Caldimonas brevitalea: one gene and its partner. The protein of the gene in region 2 binds, or shares a complex with, the protein of the main gene of each other region. Links are inferred from orthologs where the notes say so. Each region holds a gene or a part of one and is shown on either strand. Other genes may lie near its edges.

The links. Proteins that work in one complex are often made in the same cells at the same time.
Region 1: the proteins of AAW51_RS14470 (region 2) and AAW51_RS06730 are in contact, whole or in part, in a cryo-EM structure (PDB 9GE8), measured with the Escherichia coli proteins. The link is inferred for Caldimonas brevitalea from one-to-one orthologs.

What each region holds. Positions count from the first base shown.
Region 1 is NZ_CP011371.1:1,537,889-1,545,434, forward strand. The notes cover bases 2,434-5,526. They hold AAW51_RS06730 (ABC transporter permease), read left to right. Parts: upstream 2,434-2,759; coding sequence 2,760-5,294; downstream 5,295-5,526. Other genes in these bases: AAW51_RS06725 (dioxygenase family protein), read right to left, coding at 2,434-2,579. In the rest of the region: AAW51_RS06715 (adenosine deaminase), read left to right, coding at 1-517; AAW51_RS06720 (BMP family ABC transporter substrate-binding protein), read left to right, coding at 598-1,719; more of AAW51_RS06725, read right to left, coding at 1,734-2,433; AAW51_RS06735 (GGDEF domain-containing protein), read left to right, coding at 5,551-6,270; AAW51_RS06740 (MinD/ParA family protein), read left to right, coding at 6,275-7,084; AAW51_RS06745 (M48 family metalloprotease), read left to right, coding at 7,170-7,546.
Region 2 is NZ_CP011371.1:3,364,571-3,372,004, reverse strand. The notes cover bases 3,014-5,994. They hold AAW51_RS14470 (ABC transporter ATP-binding protein), read left to right. Parts: upstream 3,014-4,152; coding sequence 4,153-4,836; downstream 4,837-5,994. Other genes in these bases: AAW51_RS14460 (SIR2 family NAD-dependent protein deacylase), read left to right, coding at 5,616-5,994; rlmB (23S rRNA (guanosine(2251)-2'-O)-methyltransferase RlmB), read left to right, coding at 4,880-5,611; AAW51_RS14475 (arylesterase), read right to left, coding at 3,495-4,169; phbB (acetoacetyl-CoA reductase), read left to right, coding at 3,014-3,433. Outside these bases: phaC (class I poly(R)-hydroxyalkanoic acid synthase), read left to right, coding at 1-1,365; AAW51_RS14485 (acetyl-CoA C-acetyltransferase), read left to right, coding at 1,413-2,591; more of phbB, read left to right, coding at 2,696-3,013; more of AAW51_RS14460, read left to right, coding at 5,995-6,374; upp (uracil phosphoribosyltransferase), read left to right, coding at 6,484-7,116; AAW51_RS14450 (hypothetical protein), read left to right, coding at 7,131-7,434.

The DNA.
Region 1 (7,546 bases), 1.8 Mb from region 2 along the record:
GCTCGATTCGAGCGAGCGCGGCCATCCGCCGGAGAAGTTCGCGCGCGTGTTTGCGCGTTGCCGCGAACTGGGGCTGCGGCTGGTGGCGCATGCCGGTGAAGAGGGCCCGCCCGAATACATCTGGAACGCGCTCGACGTGCTCAAGGTCGAGCGCATCGACCACGGCGTGCGCTGCCTGGGAGACCCGGCGCTGGTGCAGCGCCTGGCGCGGGAGCACATCCCGCTGACGGTGTGCCCGCTGTCGAATGTGAAGCTGTGCGTGTTCGACCAGCTGGGTGCGCACAATCTGGGAGAATTGCTGTCCGCCGGACTGGCCGCCACCGTCAATTCCGACGACCCGGCCTATTTCGGCGGCTACCTCAACCAGAACTACCTCGAGACCTTCGCGGCCTTGCCGCTCGACGCGGGCCACGCCTACACGCTGGCCCGCAACAGTTTCGAGGCGAGCTTCGCCGACCAGGCCGACAAGGCGCGCTGGATCGAGCGGCTCGACGCCACCTTCGAGCAATTCCGGTAGACGTAGCCACGCCACGAGAGAGCAGGCCGCCGCGCCCCAGGCGGCCTGCGTCGACCCACGGGGCCATGTAGAGGACCACCATGTTCAAAAACCTCAGGCACGCCGTGAAGGGGCTGTGCCTTGCGGCCGCGCTGAGCGTCGGCCTCATCCCTGTGGCGCCTGCGGCGCCTGCGGCGTCGGCCCAGGGCAACGCCAAGCCGCCGCTCAAGGTCGGCTTCGTGTTCGTGAGCCCGGTCGGCGAGGCCGGCTGGAGTTACCAGCACAACCATGGCCGGCTGGAGATGGAGCAGCGTCTCGCCGGCCGGGTGGCCACCACGATGGTCGAGAACGTCGCCGAAGGCCCCGAGTCCGAGCGTGTGATCCGCGACCTGGCGCAGCAGGGCCACGGGCTGATCTTCACCACCAGCTTCGGCTACATGGACCCGACACTGAAGGTGGCGGCCGAGTTCCCGCGCGTGACCTTCGAGCACATGGGCGGCTACAAATGGGCCCCCAACGTCGCCACCTACAACGCGCGCTTCTACGAGGGCCGCTACCTGGCCGGCATCGTTGCCGGCCGCATGAGCAAGCGGGGCACGGCCGGCTATGTCGCCGGTTTCCCGGTGCCGGAGGTGGTGCAGGGGATCAACGCCTTCACGTTGGGCATGCGGTCGGTGAACCCCAAGGCCCGGGTGCGGGTGGTGTGGCTCAACAACTGGTTCGACCCCGCACGCGAGCGCGACGCGGCCTTGACGTTGATCCGCCAGGGGGCGGACGTGATCACGCACCACAGCGCGTCGCCGGCGGCGGTGCAGGCGGCCGAGGAGCAGGGCGTGATGAGCATTCCGTACCACAGCGACATGCGGCAGCACGCGCCCCGGGGGCAGCTGACGGCGGTCACCCACCATTGGGGCGACTTCTACACCCGCATCGCACAAGACGTCCTCGATGGCCGCTGGGCGGCCCGACCCGCCTGGGGCGGCCTGAAGGACGGCATGGTGCGACTGGCGCCCTTCAGCCGGCGGGTGCCGGCCGATACGGTCAAGCTGGTGCAGGCCCGTGCGGCAGCGATCTCGTCGGGCGCCTTCCACCCCTTCTCGGGCCGCATCGTCGACAACCAGGGCCGCCAGCGGCAGGCCGCGGGAGTGCTCGATGAAGCGGGCATCGCGACGATGGACTATTACGTCGAGGGTGTGGTGGGTTCCTTCCCCCGCCAGCCCTGACGGACGCGCCCGCCTCAGCCGAGTTCGAGCGCCTCGTGCAGGCGGGCCGCATGCGGCCCGAAGGCATAGGCGTCCATGCCCAGCGCGCCGAGGGTCACCGCGTCGTGCAGGCGCACCGGCGCATGGGCTCGGCCGCCGGCACCGGCCGGGACATAAAAGGGCAGCCAGTGCTCGTCGGTCGGGTGCATCAGCGCCGCGTGCGGCGCTTGCCGGCGGTAGTCGAACAAGGCGTCCCAGTCGCGCGCCTGGCCCCGCTCGTACACCCAGTGCCGGAACGCCGCCGATTCGGGCCGCTCGGGCCCGCCTTCTCCGGCACCCCACGACAGCAGGCGCAGGTTGTGCGTGATGCTGCCGGTGCCGAGCACCAGCACGCCCGTCTCGGCCAGCGGCGCCAGGGCCGCGCCGATCGCGAACTGCGCGTCGGGCGCGGCGTCGGCCACCAGAGACAGCGGCAAGACCGGCACCTCGGGCTCGGGCCACAGGTGCATCAGCGCGGTCCAGATGCCGTGGTCGAGGCCGCCGGCGTCCTGCACCTCCACGCCGACACCGGCCGCGGTCAGGCAGCGTGCGACCTCCGCCGCCAGCGCCGGGGCACCGGGGGCGTCGTAGCGCAGCCGGTAGAGCGCGTCGGAGAAACCGCCGAAGTCGTGCACCGTGTGGTGCCGGGGCGCTGCCAGCAACACCGGCCGGCGTGCCGCGGTGTGGGCCGACACGGCGAGGATCGCGCGCGGGCAGCCGAAACTGGCGTCGAGCGTGCGGCCGAGCCGTGTAAAGAAGGCGCCGGTCGCGCCGGGTTCGAGCGCGATCATCGGCGAGCCGTGCGAGACGAACAACGGGGGGAGGGTGTGGGCGGTCGACATGGTGCAACCATTGCAGCACGCAGGGCCGCACGCGCCATTGCAGCGTCTTGAACGCAGCGTTCAAACGCCCGTGGCGCCGGCCTCGCCACGCCGGGCAGGCCGCAAAGCCCCGGCCCTGGCGGCCGGCGCGTGCATGCGCTACCGTGGGCCCCTGTTGCGATTCCGTACGCCGTCCCCTTCATGTTCACTCCGTCGACCCTCCTGCTCGCCTGGCGTCAGACGCTGCGCGACTTCCGCAGCGGCGAGCTGCGCCTGCTGATCGTGGCCGTGATGCTGGCGGTCGCCGCCTTGACCGCGGTGGGCTTTTTTGCCGACCGGCTGAAGACCGGGCTGGCGCGCGACGCCGGCCAGCTGTTGGGCGGCGACGCGCTGGTGGCCACCGATACACCCACCCCGGCGGCCTTCGTCGAACGGGCGCGCCAGCAGCGGCTCGACACCGCCCACTCGGTGTCTTTCCCCAGCATGGCGCGCGCGCCGGACGAGCGCGGCGGTGCCAGCCGGCTGGTGGCGGTCAAGGCGGTCAGCGCGGGCTATCCGTTGCGCGGGCGGCTGGAAGTGGCCGATGCGGTGGGGGCCGCCGCCCAGGCGGTGCGCAACGGCCCGGCGCGCGGCACCGTGTGGGTCGATGCCGGCGTGCTCGACGCCTTGCAGCTGCGGCTGGGTGACCCCTTGCTGCTGGGCGACGCCCGCTTGCGCATCGCCAAGGTGATCCTGATCGAACCTGACCGTGGCGCCGGGTTCATGAGCTTTTCGCCGCGCGTGATGCTGCACCAGGACGACCTGCCAGCGACGGGCTTGATCCAGCCGGCCAGCCGCGTCACCTATCGTTTGGCCGTGGCGGCGCGCGACGGCGGGCGGCGCGGCGACGTCCAGGCTTTCGTCCAGTGGGCCGAAGCCGAGATCAAGACCGGCAAGCTGCGCGGCGTGCGCGTCGAGTCGCTCGAATCGGGCCGCCCGGAAATGCGCCAAACGCTCGACCGTGCCGAGAAATTCCTCAACCTGGTGGCGCTGCTGGCCGCGCTGCTCGCCGCGGTGGCCGTGGCCATCGCCTCGCGCGACTTCGCCAACCGACACCTCGACGAATGCGCGATGCTGCGGGTGCTCGGCCAGGCGCAGCGCACCATCGCCGCCAGCTACGCGCTCGAATTCTTCGCGGTGGGCCTGTTCGCCAGCGCCCTGGGCATTGCGCTCGGCTATGCGGTCCACCACGGTTTTGTGGTGCTGTTCGCCGGCCTGGTCGAAACCGCCTTGCCGCCGCCCGGCGTCTGGCCGGCCTTGTTCGGGCTGGGGGTCGGCTTGACGCTGCTGTTCGGCTTCGGTTTGCCGCCGGTGCTGCAGCTGTCGCGGGTGCCGCCGCTGCGCGTGATCCGGCGCGACGTCGGCGAACCCAAGGCCGCCTCCGTGCTGGTGCTGGCCGCGGGCGCGCTGGGCTTCGCCGGGCTGTTGCTGGCGGCTTCGTCCGACTGGCTGCTGGGCCTGATCGCGGTGGGTGGCTTTGCGGCCGCGGTGCTGGTCTTCGCGCTGCTGGCCTGGGTGGCGGTGCATGTGCTGCGCCGGGCGGTGCCCGAGGCGCGGGCGCCGCGTTGGCTGGTGCTGGCGACACGCCAGGTGTGCGCACGGCCGGCGTTTGCGGTGCTGCAGGTGTCGGCGCTGTCGGTCGGCTTGTTGGCGCTGGTGCTGCTGGTGCTGCTGCGCACCGACCTGATCGGCAGCTGGCGGGCGGCGACACCGCCCGACGCGCCGGACCGCTTCGTGATCAACATCCAGCCCGACCAGGGCGAAGACTTCCGCCGGCACTTGCAGCAGGCCGGCGTGGCCCGCTACGACTGGTATCCGATGATCCGCGGCCGGCTGGTGGCGATCAACGGGCGCGACATCTCGGCCGGCGACTTTCAGGAAGACCGCGCCAAACGCCTGGTGGACCGCGAGTTCAACCTCAGCCATGCGGCCGAGATGCCGCCGCACAACGAACTCGCTGGCGGCCGCTGGGTGCCCGAGGAGGCCGACGGCCTGAGCGTGGAAGCCGGCCTGGCCGAGACGCTGGGCCTGAAACTCGGCGACCGGCTGCGCTTCGACATCGCCGGCCACCTCAGCGAGGCGCGCATCACCAGCTTGCGCACCGTCGACTGGGCGTCGATGCGCGTCAACTTTTTCGTGATGTTCCCGCAGGCGCAGCTGCCCGATCTGCCCTCGACCTACATCGCCGCCTTCAAGGCGCCGGCGGCGCCGGGGTTCGACGCTGCCCTGAGCCGGCAGTTTCCCAACATCACCAACGTCGACGTGTCGGCCTCGATCGGCCAGGTGCAGCGGGTGCTCGACCAGGTGATCCGGGCAGTGGAGTTTTTGTTCGGCTTCACGCTCGCCGCCGGCCTGGTGGTGCTGTTCGCGGCCGTCGTCGCCACCCGCGAGCAGCGCACCCGCGAGTTCGCCATCATGCGGGCGATGGGCGCCGGCAGTGTCCTGCTCGGGCGGGTGCAGCGTGCCGAGTTGCTCGGCGTCGGCGCGCTCGCCGGCCTGCTGGCCTCGGCCGCGGCGGTCGGCGTTGGCTGGGGCCTGGCCCGCTACGTGTTCGATTTCAGCTGGAGCGCCTCGCCGTGGGTGCCGCTTGCCGGCACCGCCGCAGGGGCCGTGCTGGCGCTGGCGGCCGGGTGGTGGGGGCTGCGCGAGGTGTTGCGCCGACCGGTGGTCGAGACGCTGCGCAAGGCGGCGGCCTGAGGGCGGCGGCCGAGCGGTTGGATCTGCGCAGCGGCCGCGTGTTTTGCGCTGCAGACCGTGCTGCAGTTGCCGATCGCCGCCCGCCCGTGCCGATATTTCCATCCGGCCCCTACAGTTATTCACCGACTGCACCGATAAGGAGCCAACGGGCGTGGCGCCTCCTGTTTTTCGTGGATGCCACCCCGGGGACCGCTGCTAGACTGCGCCGACACTTCTCCTCGATCTGATTGTGGACTTAGCGACTGCCTCCTTCCTCGTGGATCTGCGCAAGCTCCAGCTGGAGCAGGCGCTCACGTTGTTGCAGCAGGGGCGCTATCCGCTGCCGCCGCGGGTCGAAGGCAACGGCGAAGCCTGGCTGCAGGCGGTGCTCGACGGTTTGTGCGACTTGTCGCTGCGCGACGCCCTGACCGGGCTGACCAACCGCCGCCACTTCCGGGCGGTGCTCGAACGCGAGATCGACCGGGTCGCGCGCACCGGCGAATCGGCCTTGCTGTTGATCCTCGACATCGACCATTTCAAGCGCATCAACGACACCTACGGCCATGAGTCGGGCGACCAGGTGATCCAGGCCGTCGGCGTGCGGCTGAGCGACAGCGTGCGCCCGATGGACACGGTGGCGCGCTACGGCGGCGAAGAGTTCGCGATCATGTTGCCCAACTGCCAGCCGACCTTCGGCTCCGCGGTGGCCGAGCGGGTGCGCGTCGCCATCGAGGCGCAGCCGGTGAAGCTGACCTCGGGCCACGAGGTGCACATCACGGCCAGCGTCGGCGGCGCCTATGCGCCGCAGTGGGTGCGGTCGTCGGCGTCGCTCTGGATGGAGCGGGCCGATCTGCAGCTCTATTGCGCCAAGACGGAGGGGCGCAACCGGGTCTGCCTCGAGCAGGCCGCGATCAGCAGCGTCAGTGCGGAAGAAAAAGGCATGCTGTTCGGCCTCGGGGCCCACCACAGCGACGCACAGGATGCGAGCGATGAATGAAGCCATGAAGACCCCTTCCGAGGCGCGCGCTGCCAGCGGTGGCAAGAACGCCTGGGTGCTCGCGGTCACCAGCGGCAAGGGCGGTGTCGGCAAGACCTTCGTCTCGGCCAACCTGGCCGCCGGGCTGGCCAAGCGCGGCCACCGGGTGCTGGTGCTCGACGCCGACCTGGGCCTGGCCAACCTGGACGTGGTGCTCAACCTGTTCCCCAAGATCACGCTGCACGACGTGTTCACCGGCAAGGCGCAGCTCGAAGAGGCCATCCTGGTCGCGCCCGGCGGCTTCTCGGTGCTGCTGGCGGGCTCGGGCCTGGTCGAATATTCGCGTCTCACGCCCGAGGTGCGCGACAAGTTCCAGGCCGTGCTGGCCACGCTCGTGCCGCGCTACGACTATGTCGTGCTCGACACCGGCGCCGGCATCTCCGACGTCGTGCTGTATGCCGTGTCGCTGGCCGACGAGGTGCTGGTGGTGGCGACGCCCGAGCCCACCTCGATGACCGACGCCTACGCCACCATCAAGGTGCTGGCCACGCAACAACGCCGGCGCACGCTGCGGCTGGTCGTCAACCAGGTGGCCAAGCCCGGCGACGGCAAGATCATCGCGCAGCAACTGCAAAACGTGGTCGACCGGTTCGTCTCGACGCCGCAAGGCGAGAGCGTGCGGCTGTCCCTGCTGGGCGACATCCCGAGCGACCCGTCGGTGCGCGAGGCGGTGCAGCGCCGCCAGCTGTTGCTCGAAAGCTTGCCGGGCTCGGCCGCGGCACGGGCCATCCAGGCGGTGGCCGCGCGGGTCGACACGCCCGACGAACGCGGCTGACGAACGCGGCTGACCGCGGCCGCTGCCGGTCTCAGGTGCCGGCCGCTTCCTACAATCCCGGGAAAACGACTCTTGGGAGCCTGCCATGACCGCTGCTGACCGTGACGACGACTTCGGCGCCCGCTTGCGCCGCAACCGCCTGACGCGCCGCGACACGCTGTGGCTGTTCGGCGCCGCCACCTCCGGCCTGGCCTTTTTGTCGGGCTGCGCCACCTCACCGGTGACCGGCGAGAGCATCGTGGTCGGCCTCAGCGAAGCCCAGGAGCGCGAGGTCGACCAGCAGCAATCGCCGCATCAGTTCTCGCAGGACCTCGGCCGCGTGCAGGACGGCGAGGTGAACGACTATGTCGGCGAGGTCGGGCAACGCCTGCACGGCCGCTCGCACCGGCCCCAGATGCCGTATTCCTACCGCGTGCTCAACGCCAACTACGTCAATGCCTACACCTTCCCGGCCGGGGCGGT
Region 2 (7,434 bases):
GCCGACGAGAAGACGCGCCAACGCATCCGCTTTTCGGTGCAGCAATGGATCGACGCGTCGTCGCCGAGCAATTTCCTCGCGCTCAACCCCGAGGTGCAGCGGCGCGCCCTGGAGACCGGCGGCGAGAGCATCGCGCAAGGGCTGCAACACCTGCTGCGGGACTTGAAGCAGGGCCACATGTCGCAGACCGACGAGAGCCAGTTCGAGGTCGGGCGCAACGTCGCCACGACCGAGGGCAGCGTGGTGTTCGAAAACCATCTGTTCCAGCTGATCGAATACAAACCCCTCACGGCCGAGGTCTACGAGCATCCGCTGCTGATCGTCCCGCCCTGCATCAACAAGTTCTACATCCTCGACCTGCAGCCAGAGAACTCGCTGGCGCGTTATGCCGTCGAGCAGGGGCTGCGGGTGTTCATGGTGAGCTGGCGCAACGCCGACGACAGCATGGGCCGGCTGGACTGGGACGACTACGTCGAAGACGCCTGCATCCGCGCGATCCAGCTGGTGCAGGAGATCAGCGGCAGCCCCAAGCTCAACACGCTGGGCTTCTGCGTCGGTGGCACGCTCCTCGCCTCGGCGCTGTCGGTCCTGGCGGCACGCGGTGAGAAGCCGGCCAGCAGCGTCACCTTGCTGACCGCATTCCTCGATTTCCGCAACACCGGCGTGCTCGACGTGTTCGTCGACGAAGCGGCGGTGCACCTGCGCGAGATGAGCATCGGCGCGCAAAGCCCGGCGGGCGGCGGCTTGCTGCGCGGGCAGGAACTGGCGGCCACTTTCTCGTTTCTCAGGCCCAACGACCTGGTGTGGAACTATGTGGTCGGCAACTACCTGAAAGGGCAGACGCCACCCCCGTTCGACCTGTTGTACTGGAACTCCGACAGCACCAATTTGCCGGGCCCGATGTACTGCTGGTACTTGCGCAACGCCTATCTCGAGAACAAGCTCAAGGAGCCCGGTGCCTTGACGGTCTGCGGCGCGCCGCTGGACTTCGGGCGTATCGACGCGCCGGCCTTCATCTACGGTTCGCGCGAAGATCACATCGTGCCGTGGGACGGCGCCTATGCTTCGGTGCCGCTCCTGAGCGGCGACAAGCGCTTCGTTCTGGGCGCCTCCGGCCACATCGCCGGGGTCATCAACCCGCCGGGCAAGAAAAAGCGCAGTTACTGGACCAACGCGGCCTTGCCTGCCGAAGCGGCGGACTGGCTTGCAGGCGCGACCGAACATCCCGGCAGCTGGTGGCCCGAATGGAGCGCCTGGCTCGAGCCGCAGGCCGGCCGCCGTGTACCCGCACCGAAAGCCCCCGGCAGCGCCCGCCATCCGCCCATCGAAGCGGCGCCCGGACGCTACGTGAAGCAGAAGGCCTGATCTCTACCATCCACATTTCAAGACAACCCGTACAGAAGGAGTCGACCATGACTGACATCGTCATCGTGTCCGCCGCGCGCACCGCGGTCGGCAAGTTTGGAGGCACGCTGTCCAAGACCCCGGCGGCAGAGCTGGGCGCCATCGTCATCGCCGAGGTGCTCAAGCGCGCCGGGCTGCAGGGCGATCAGGTCAGCGAGGTGATCATGGGCCAGGTGCTGACCGCCGGCGTGGGCCAGAACCCAGCCCGGCAAGCGGTGATCAAGGCCGGCTTGCCGAACAGCGTGCCGGCGATGACCATCAACAAGGTGTGTGGTTCGGGCCTGAAGGCCGTGATGCTCGCCGTGCAGGCGATCCGCGACGGCGACGCCGAGATCGTCGTCGCCGGCGGCCAGGAAAACATGAGCCTGGCGCCGCACGTCCTGCTCGGCTCGCGCGACGGCCAGCGCATGGGCGACTGGAAGATGACGGACTCGATGATCACCGACGGCCTGTGGGACGTGTACAACCAGTACCACATGGGCATCACCGCCGAGAACGTCGCCAAGCAATACGACATCACACGCCAGGCGCAAGACGAGCTGGCCCTGGCGTCGCAGCAGAAGGCGGCGGCGGCTCAGGAGTCAGGCCGCTTCAAGGACGAGATCGTGCCGGTCTCGATCCCGCAGAAAAAGGGCGACCCGGTGGTGTTCGCCGCCGACGAGTTCATCAATCGCAAGACCAATGCCGAGGCGCTGGGCGGCTTGCGCGCGGCGTTCGACAAGGCAGGCACGGTGACGGCCGGCAATGCGTCCGGCATCAACGACGGTGCGGCCGCGGTGGTGGTGATGAGCGCGGCCAAGGCGCAATCACTGGGCTTGAAGCCGCTGGCCCGGATTGCCTCCTATGCCAGCGCCGGGCTCGATCCGGCCTACATGGGCATGGGCCCGGTGCCGGCGTCGCGCAAGGCGCTCGAGCGCGCGGGCTGGAAGCCCGCCGATCTCGACCTGCTCGAGATCAACGAAGCCTTTGCGGCGCAGGCCTGCGCGGTGCACAAGGAAATGGGCTGGGACACCAGCAAGGTCAACGTGAACGGGGGCGCCATCGCGATTGGCCACCCGATCGGCGCGTCCGGCTGTCGCATCCTGGTGACGCTGCTGCACGAGATGCAGAAGCGCGACGCCCGCAAAGGCATTGCTTCGTTGTGCATCGGCGGCGGCATGGGTGTTGCGTTGACGGTCGAGCGCTGAGTTTCCTTCTCCGCCGCCGGAGGGGAGGGTGAACACCGCTGGACCCCGCCGCTGTTTACCACGACGCTCCATGGCGGCACGACGAACTCAAGTAGGAGCAGAACATGACTCAGAAAATTGCGTACGTCACGGGCGGCATGGGCGGTATCGGCACCTCGATCTGCCAGCGCCTGGCGCGCGATGGCTTCAAGGTGATCGCCGGCTGCGGGCCGAGCCGCGACTATGTGAAGTGGCTGGATCAGCAGAAGGAACTGGGCTACACCTTCTATGCCTCGGTCGGCAATGTCGCCGACTGGGACTCGACCGTCGCCGCCTTCACCAAGGCGAAGACCGAGCATGGGGTCATCGACGTGCTGGTCAACAATGCCGGCATCACGCGTGACCGCATGTTCCTGAAGATGAGCCGCGAAGACTGGGACGCGGTGATCGACACCAACCTGAACAGCATGTTCAACGTCACCAAGCAGGTGGTCGGCGACATGGTCGAAAAGGGCTGGGGCCGCATCATCCAGATCTCGTCGGTGAACGGCGAGAAGGGCCAGGCCGGCCAGACCAACTACTCGGCGGCCAAGGCGGGCATGCACGGCTTCACGATGGCATTGGCGCAGGAACTGGCGAGCAAGGGCGTGACGGTGAACACCGTCAGCCCGGGCTATATCGGGACCGACATGGTGCGCGCGATCAAGCCCGACGTGCTCGACAAGATCGTCGCGACCATCCCGGTCAAGCGCCTGGGTACACCCGACGAGATTGCCTCCATCGTGTCGTGGGTGGCGTCGGAAGAGGCCGGTTTCGCGACCGGGGCCGATTTCTCGATCAACGGCGGGCTGCACATGGGGTGAGCCCGGTCGCTGCGGGGGCGGCATCGTTGCCGCCCGCCGCCCCCGGGTGATGTCGCGGGGCTCAACGCCCGCCGAGCAACGCCTTCAAGGCGGGCCAAACGTTGTCCAGCATGACAACCTGCGCCTTTTCGTTCGGGTGGATGCGGTCGTCCTGGAACATCGCCAGTGGTTCAGGGATGTCGGCGACGCCTTTCAGGAAAAACGGCACCAGGGCCGCGCGGCGCTCCTCGGCCACTTTCTCGAAGATGGCGGCAAAGCTGGCACCGTAGGCCTTGCCGTAGTTGGGCGGCAGCTGGATGCCGACGATCAGCACCTTGGCGCCGGCGGCTTGCGCCGCCTCGGTCATGGCGCGCAGGTTGGCCTCGGACATCTGGATCGGCAAGCCGCGCAGCGCGTCGTTGCCGCCCAGCTCGATCACCACATGCGAGGGCCGATGCTGCTTCAGCAAGGCCGGCAAACGCGAGCGCCCGCCGGAGGTGGTGTCGCCGCTGATACTGGCGTTGATCACCGTTGCCGGCACTTTTTGCGCGCTCAGGCGTTGCGTCAGCAAGGCCACCCAGCCGGTGCCGCGCTTCAGTCCGTACTCGGCCGACAGGCTGTCGCCCACGACGAGGATCTTGGCCGGTGCGCTGCCGGCCGCGCGGGCCGGGAGATGTCCCAGCGCCGCGCAGGCGAGGGCAAGCGCGATACAGTCGCGACGTCTTCTGCTTTCCAACACCATGAGTGAACCCATCATCGTTGTGGATCGTGTCACCAAACAGGTGCACGATTCCTCGGGCGTGCTGACGATTCTGCACGAGATCGATTTCTCGCTGGCGCCGAGGGAGTCGGTCGCCATCGTCGGCGCCTCCGGCTCGGGCAAGTCCACGCTGCTGGGCATCATCGCCGGCCTCGACACGCCCACCCGAGGCACCGTGCGGCTGGCCGGACGCGACTTGTTCAGCGTCGACGAAGACGCCCGGGCCGCGCTGCGCGCCGCCAAGGTGGGCTTCGTGTTCCAGAGCTTCCAGCTGATGGGCAACCTCACCGCGCTGGAAAACGTGATGCTGCCGCTCGAACTGCAAGGCCGCAGCGACGCGCGCAAGGCCGCCACCGAGATGTTGCGGCGGGTCGGCCTGGGCGAGCGCCTGGGTCACTACCCGCGGGTGCTGTCGGGCGGCGAGCAGCAACGGGTGGCGCTGGCCCGGGCGTTTGTGGTCGAGCCGGCCGTGTTGCTGGCCGACGAGCCCACCGGCAGCCTCGACTTCGCGACCGGCGAAAAGGTGATGGAGCTGATGTTCGACCTGAACCGCGAGCGCGGCACCACCCTGGTGCTGGTGACACACGACCGCGGCATCGCCGGCCGCTGCGACCGGCAGATCCGCATCGAGGCCGGCCGGGTCGCGGCTACCATCGCGGCATGACCGAAGGTGCTCGCACCACGGTGCGCAGCCCGGAGCTTACTCAATGACCGCCAAGATTTTGTTCGGCTTTCACGCCGTGACCGTGCGCCTGAAGACGGCGCCCCAGACCATCCACGAGGTCTACGTCGATGCCTCGCGGCGCGACCAGCGCATGCGCCAGTTCGCCGCCCGGGCCGAGGAGGCGGGCGTGCGGCTGGTGGAGAGCGACGACGAGCGTTTGCACAAGCTGTGCGGCAGCCAGCGCCACCAGGGGGTGGTCGCCAAGGTCGAGCCGGTGCCGCACATCAAGTCGCTCGACGACTTGCTCGACGCCGTGACCGAGCCGCCTTTGTTGCTGGTGCTCGACGGCGTGACCGACCCGCACAACCTCGGCGCCTGCCTGCGGGTGGCCGACGGCGCGGGCGCACATGCTGTGATTGCGCCGAAGGATCATGCGGCCGGCATCAACGCGACCGTCGCCAAGGTCGCCAGCGGTGCAGCCGAGACGATGCCGTACTTCATGGTGACCAACCTCGCGCGCACGCTCAACGAGCTGAAGGAGCGCAACATCTGGGTGGTCGGCACCTCCGACGATGCGCCCAAGACTTTGTATGAAGTCGAGCTGAAGGGGCCGCTGGCGTTGGTTTTGGGTGCCGAGGGCACCGGCATGCGGCAGCTGACGCGCAAGACCTGCGACGAGCTGGTGCAGCTGCCGATGCGTGGCGCCGTCGAGAGCCTCAACGTCTCGGTGGCCAGTGGCATCTGTCTCTACGAAGCGCTGCGCCAGCGCGGCTGAGGCCATGACGATCACGAACGCTGACCTCGACACCGCCCGCGAGTGGATCGCGCAGGCGCGGCGCTTGTGCGTGTCGACCGGTGCCGGCATGTCCGCGGAAAGCGGCGTGCCCACCTTCCGGGACGCGCTGGGCGGGATGTGGGCTCGGTTCGATCCACAGCAGTTGGCCACCGAAGCCGGCTACCGCGCCGACCCGCAACTGGTCTGGGACTGGTATGCCTCCCGTCGTGAAGGCGTGGCCCAGGCACAGCCGAATGGCGGGCATGTGGCACTGGCCGAGTGGCAGCGGCGACATCCCGGGCGCATGACGCTGATCACGCAGAACGTCGATGATCTGCACCAGCGTGCCGGCAGCGATGACGTGGTGTGCCTCCATGGCGGCCTGTTCGTCGACCGCTGGCTCGACCCCTGCCCACGCTGGAAAGGCGGCCAGCCGCCCTGCGACACGAGCACCGCGACGCCCGGGCGGCCGCCGCATTGCGAGACCTGCGGCAACCGGGTGCGGCCCGGCGTGGTCTGGTTCGGCGAGGCCCTGCCGGGGCAGGCGTTGCAGGCGGCCGAAGATGCGGCGAACGACTGCGACGTGATGCTGGTGGTCGGGACCTCGGGCGCCGTCTACCCAGCGGCCGGCTTGCCGCTGTTGGCCCGGCAGGCGGGCGCCAAGGTGGTGGTGCTGAACCCGCAGCCCAGCGAACTGGACGACACCGCCCATCTGGTGCTGCGCGACACGGCCGCACACGGCTTGCCCCTGCTGTTGACCTGAGCCGCTCGGGCAGCGAGGGCGCTCGGTGCCCGTCGGGCCGGCCCGCTACACTGCCATCTCTGTCTGTCCCATCGACGCTGGCGCTGCCGCGGCGGCGCAGCACACCACCATGCCCGTCATCGAAGTCAAGCACCCCCTCGTCAAACACAAAGTCGGTCTGATGCGCGAGGTCGACATCTCGACCAAGAAGTTCCGGGAGCTGACGGCCGAGGTGGCGCGTCTGCTGGCCTACGAGGCCACCGCCGACTTTCCGCTCGAGAAGACCACCATCGAGTGCTGGAGCGGGCCGACCGAGGTCGACCAGATCCGCGGCAAGAAGGTCACGGTGGTCCCCATCCTGCGCGCCGGCCTGGGCATGCTCGACGGCGTGCTCGACATGATCCCCAACGCCAAGATCAGCGTGGTCGGGTTGTCGCGTAACCACGACACGCTGCAGCCCGAGCACTATTTCGAGAACTTCGTCGGTGATCTCGCGGCGCGCACCGCGCTCATCATCGACCCGATGCTCGCCACCGCGGGCTCGATGATTGCGACGGTCGACCTGCTCAAACGCAAGGGCTGCCAGGACATCCGCGCGCTGGTGCTGGTGGCCGCGCCCGAGGGGGTGCAGGCCCTCGACCGGGCGCACCCCGAGGTGCGCTGCTGGACCGCCGCGGTGGATCATCATCTGAACGAGAACGGCTACATCATCCCGGGGCTGGGCGATGCGGGCGACAAGATCTTCGGCACCAAGCAGGAGTGAGGAGGCGAACAATGATGAAGCACCGTACCACCGTGGCGAGCCTGGTGACGCTGATCGCGCTCGCCGGCTGCACCCAGGAGCAGCAGAACCAGTGGCGCCGCGACATTCAGAACTGGACCGGGACCAACGGTGTACTCGAGGTCTATGCCGGTGACAAACTGGTCCGTCGTTTCCTGAAGATCGACAAGATGAGCACCGCGATGGGCACCACCGACAACGTGCCGAGGTCGTACCGGTTCGGCTACGGCGTGCTGGACGAAAACCTCAACGGGCAGGTCGACGACGGCGAGAAGCGGGTGTACTTCGAGATCGGCGACT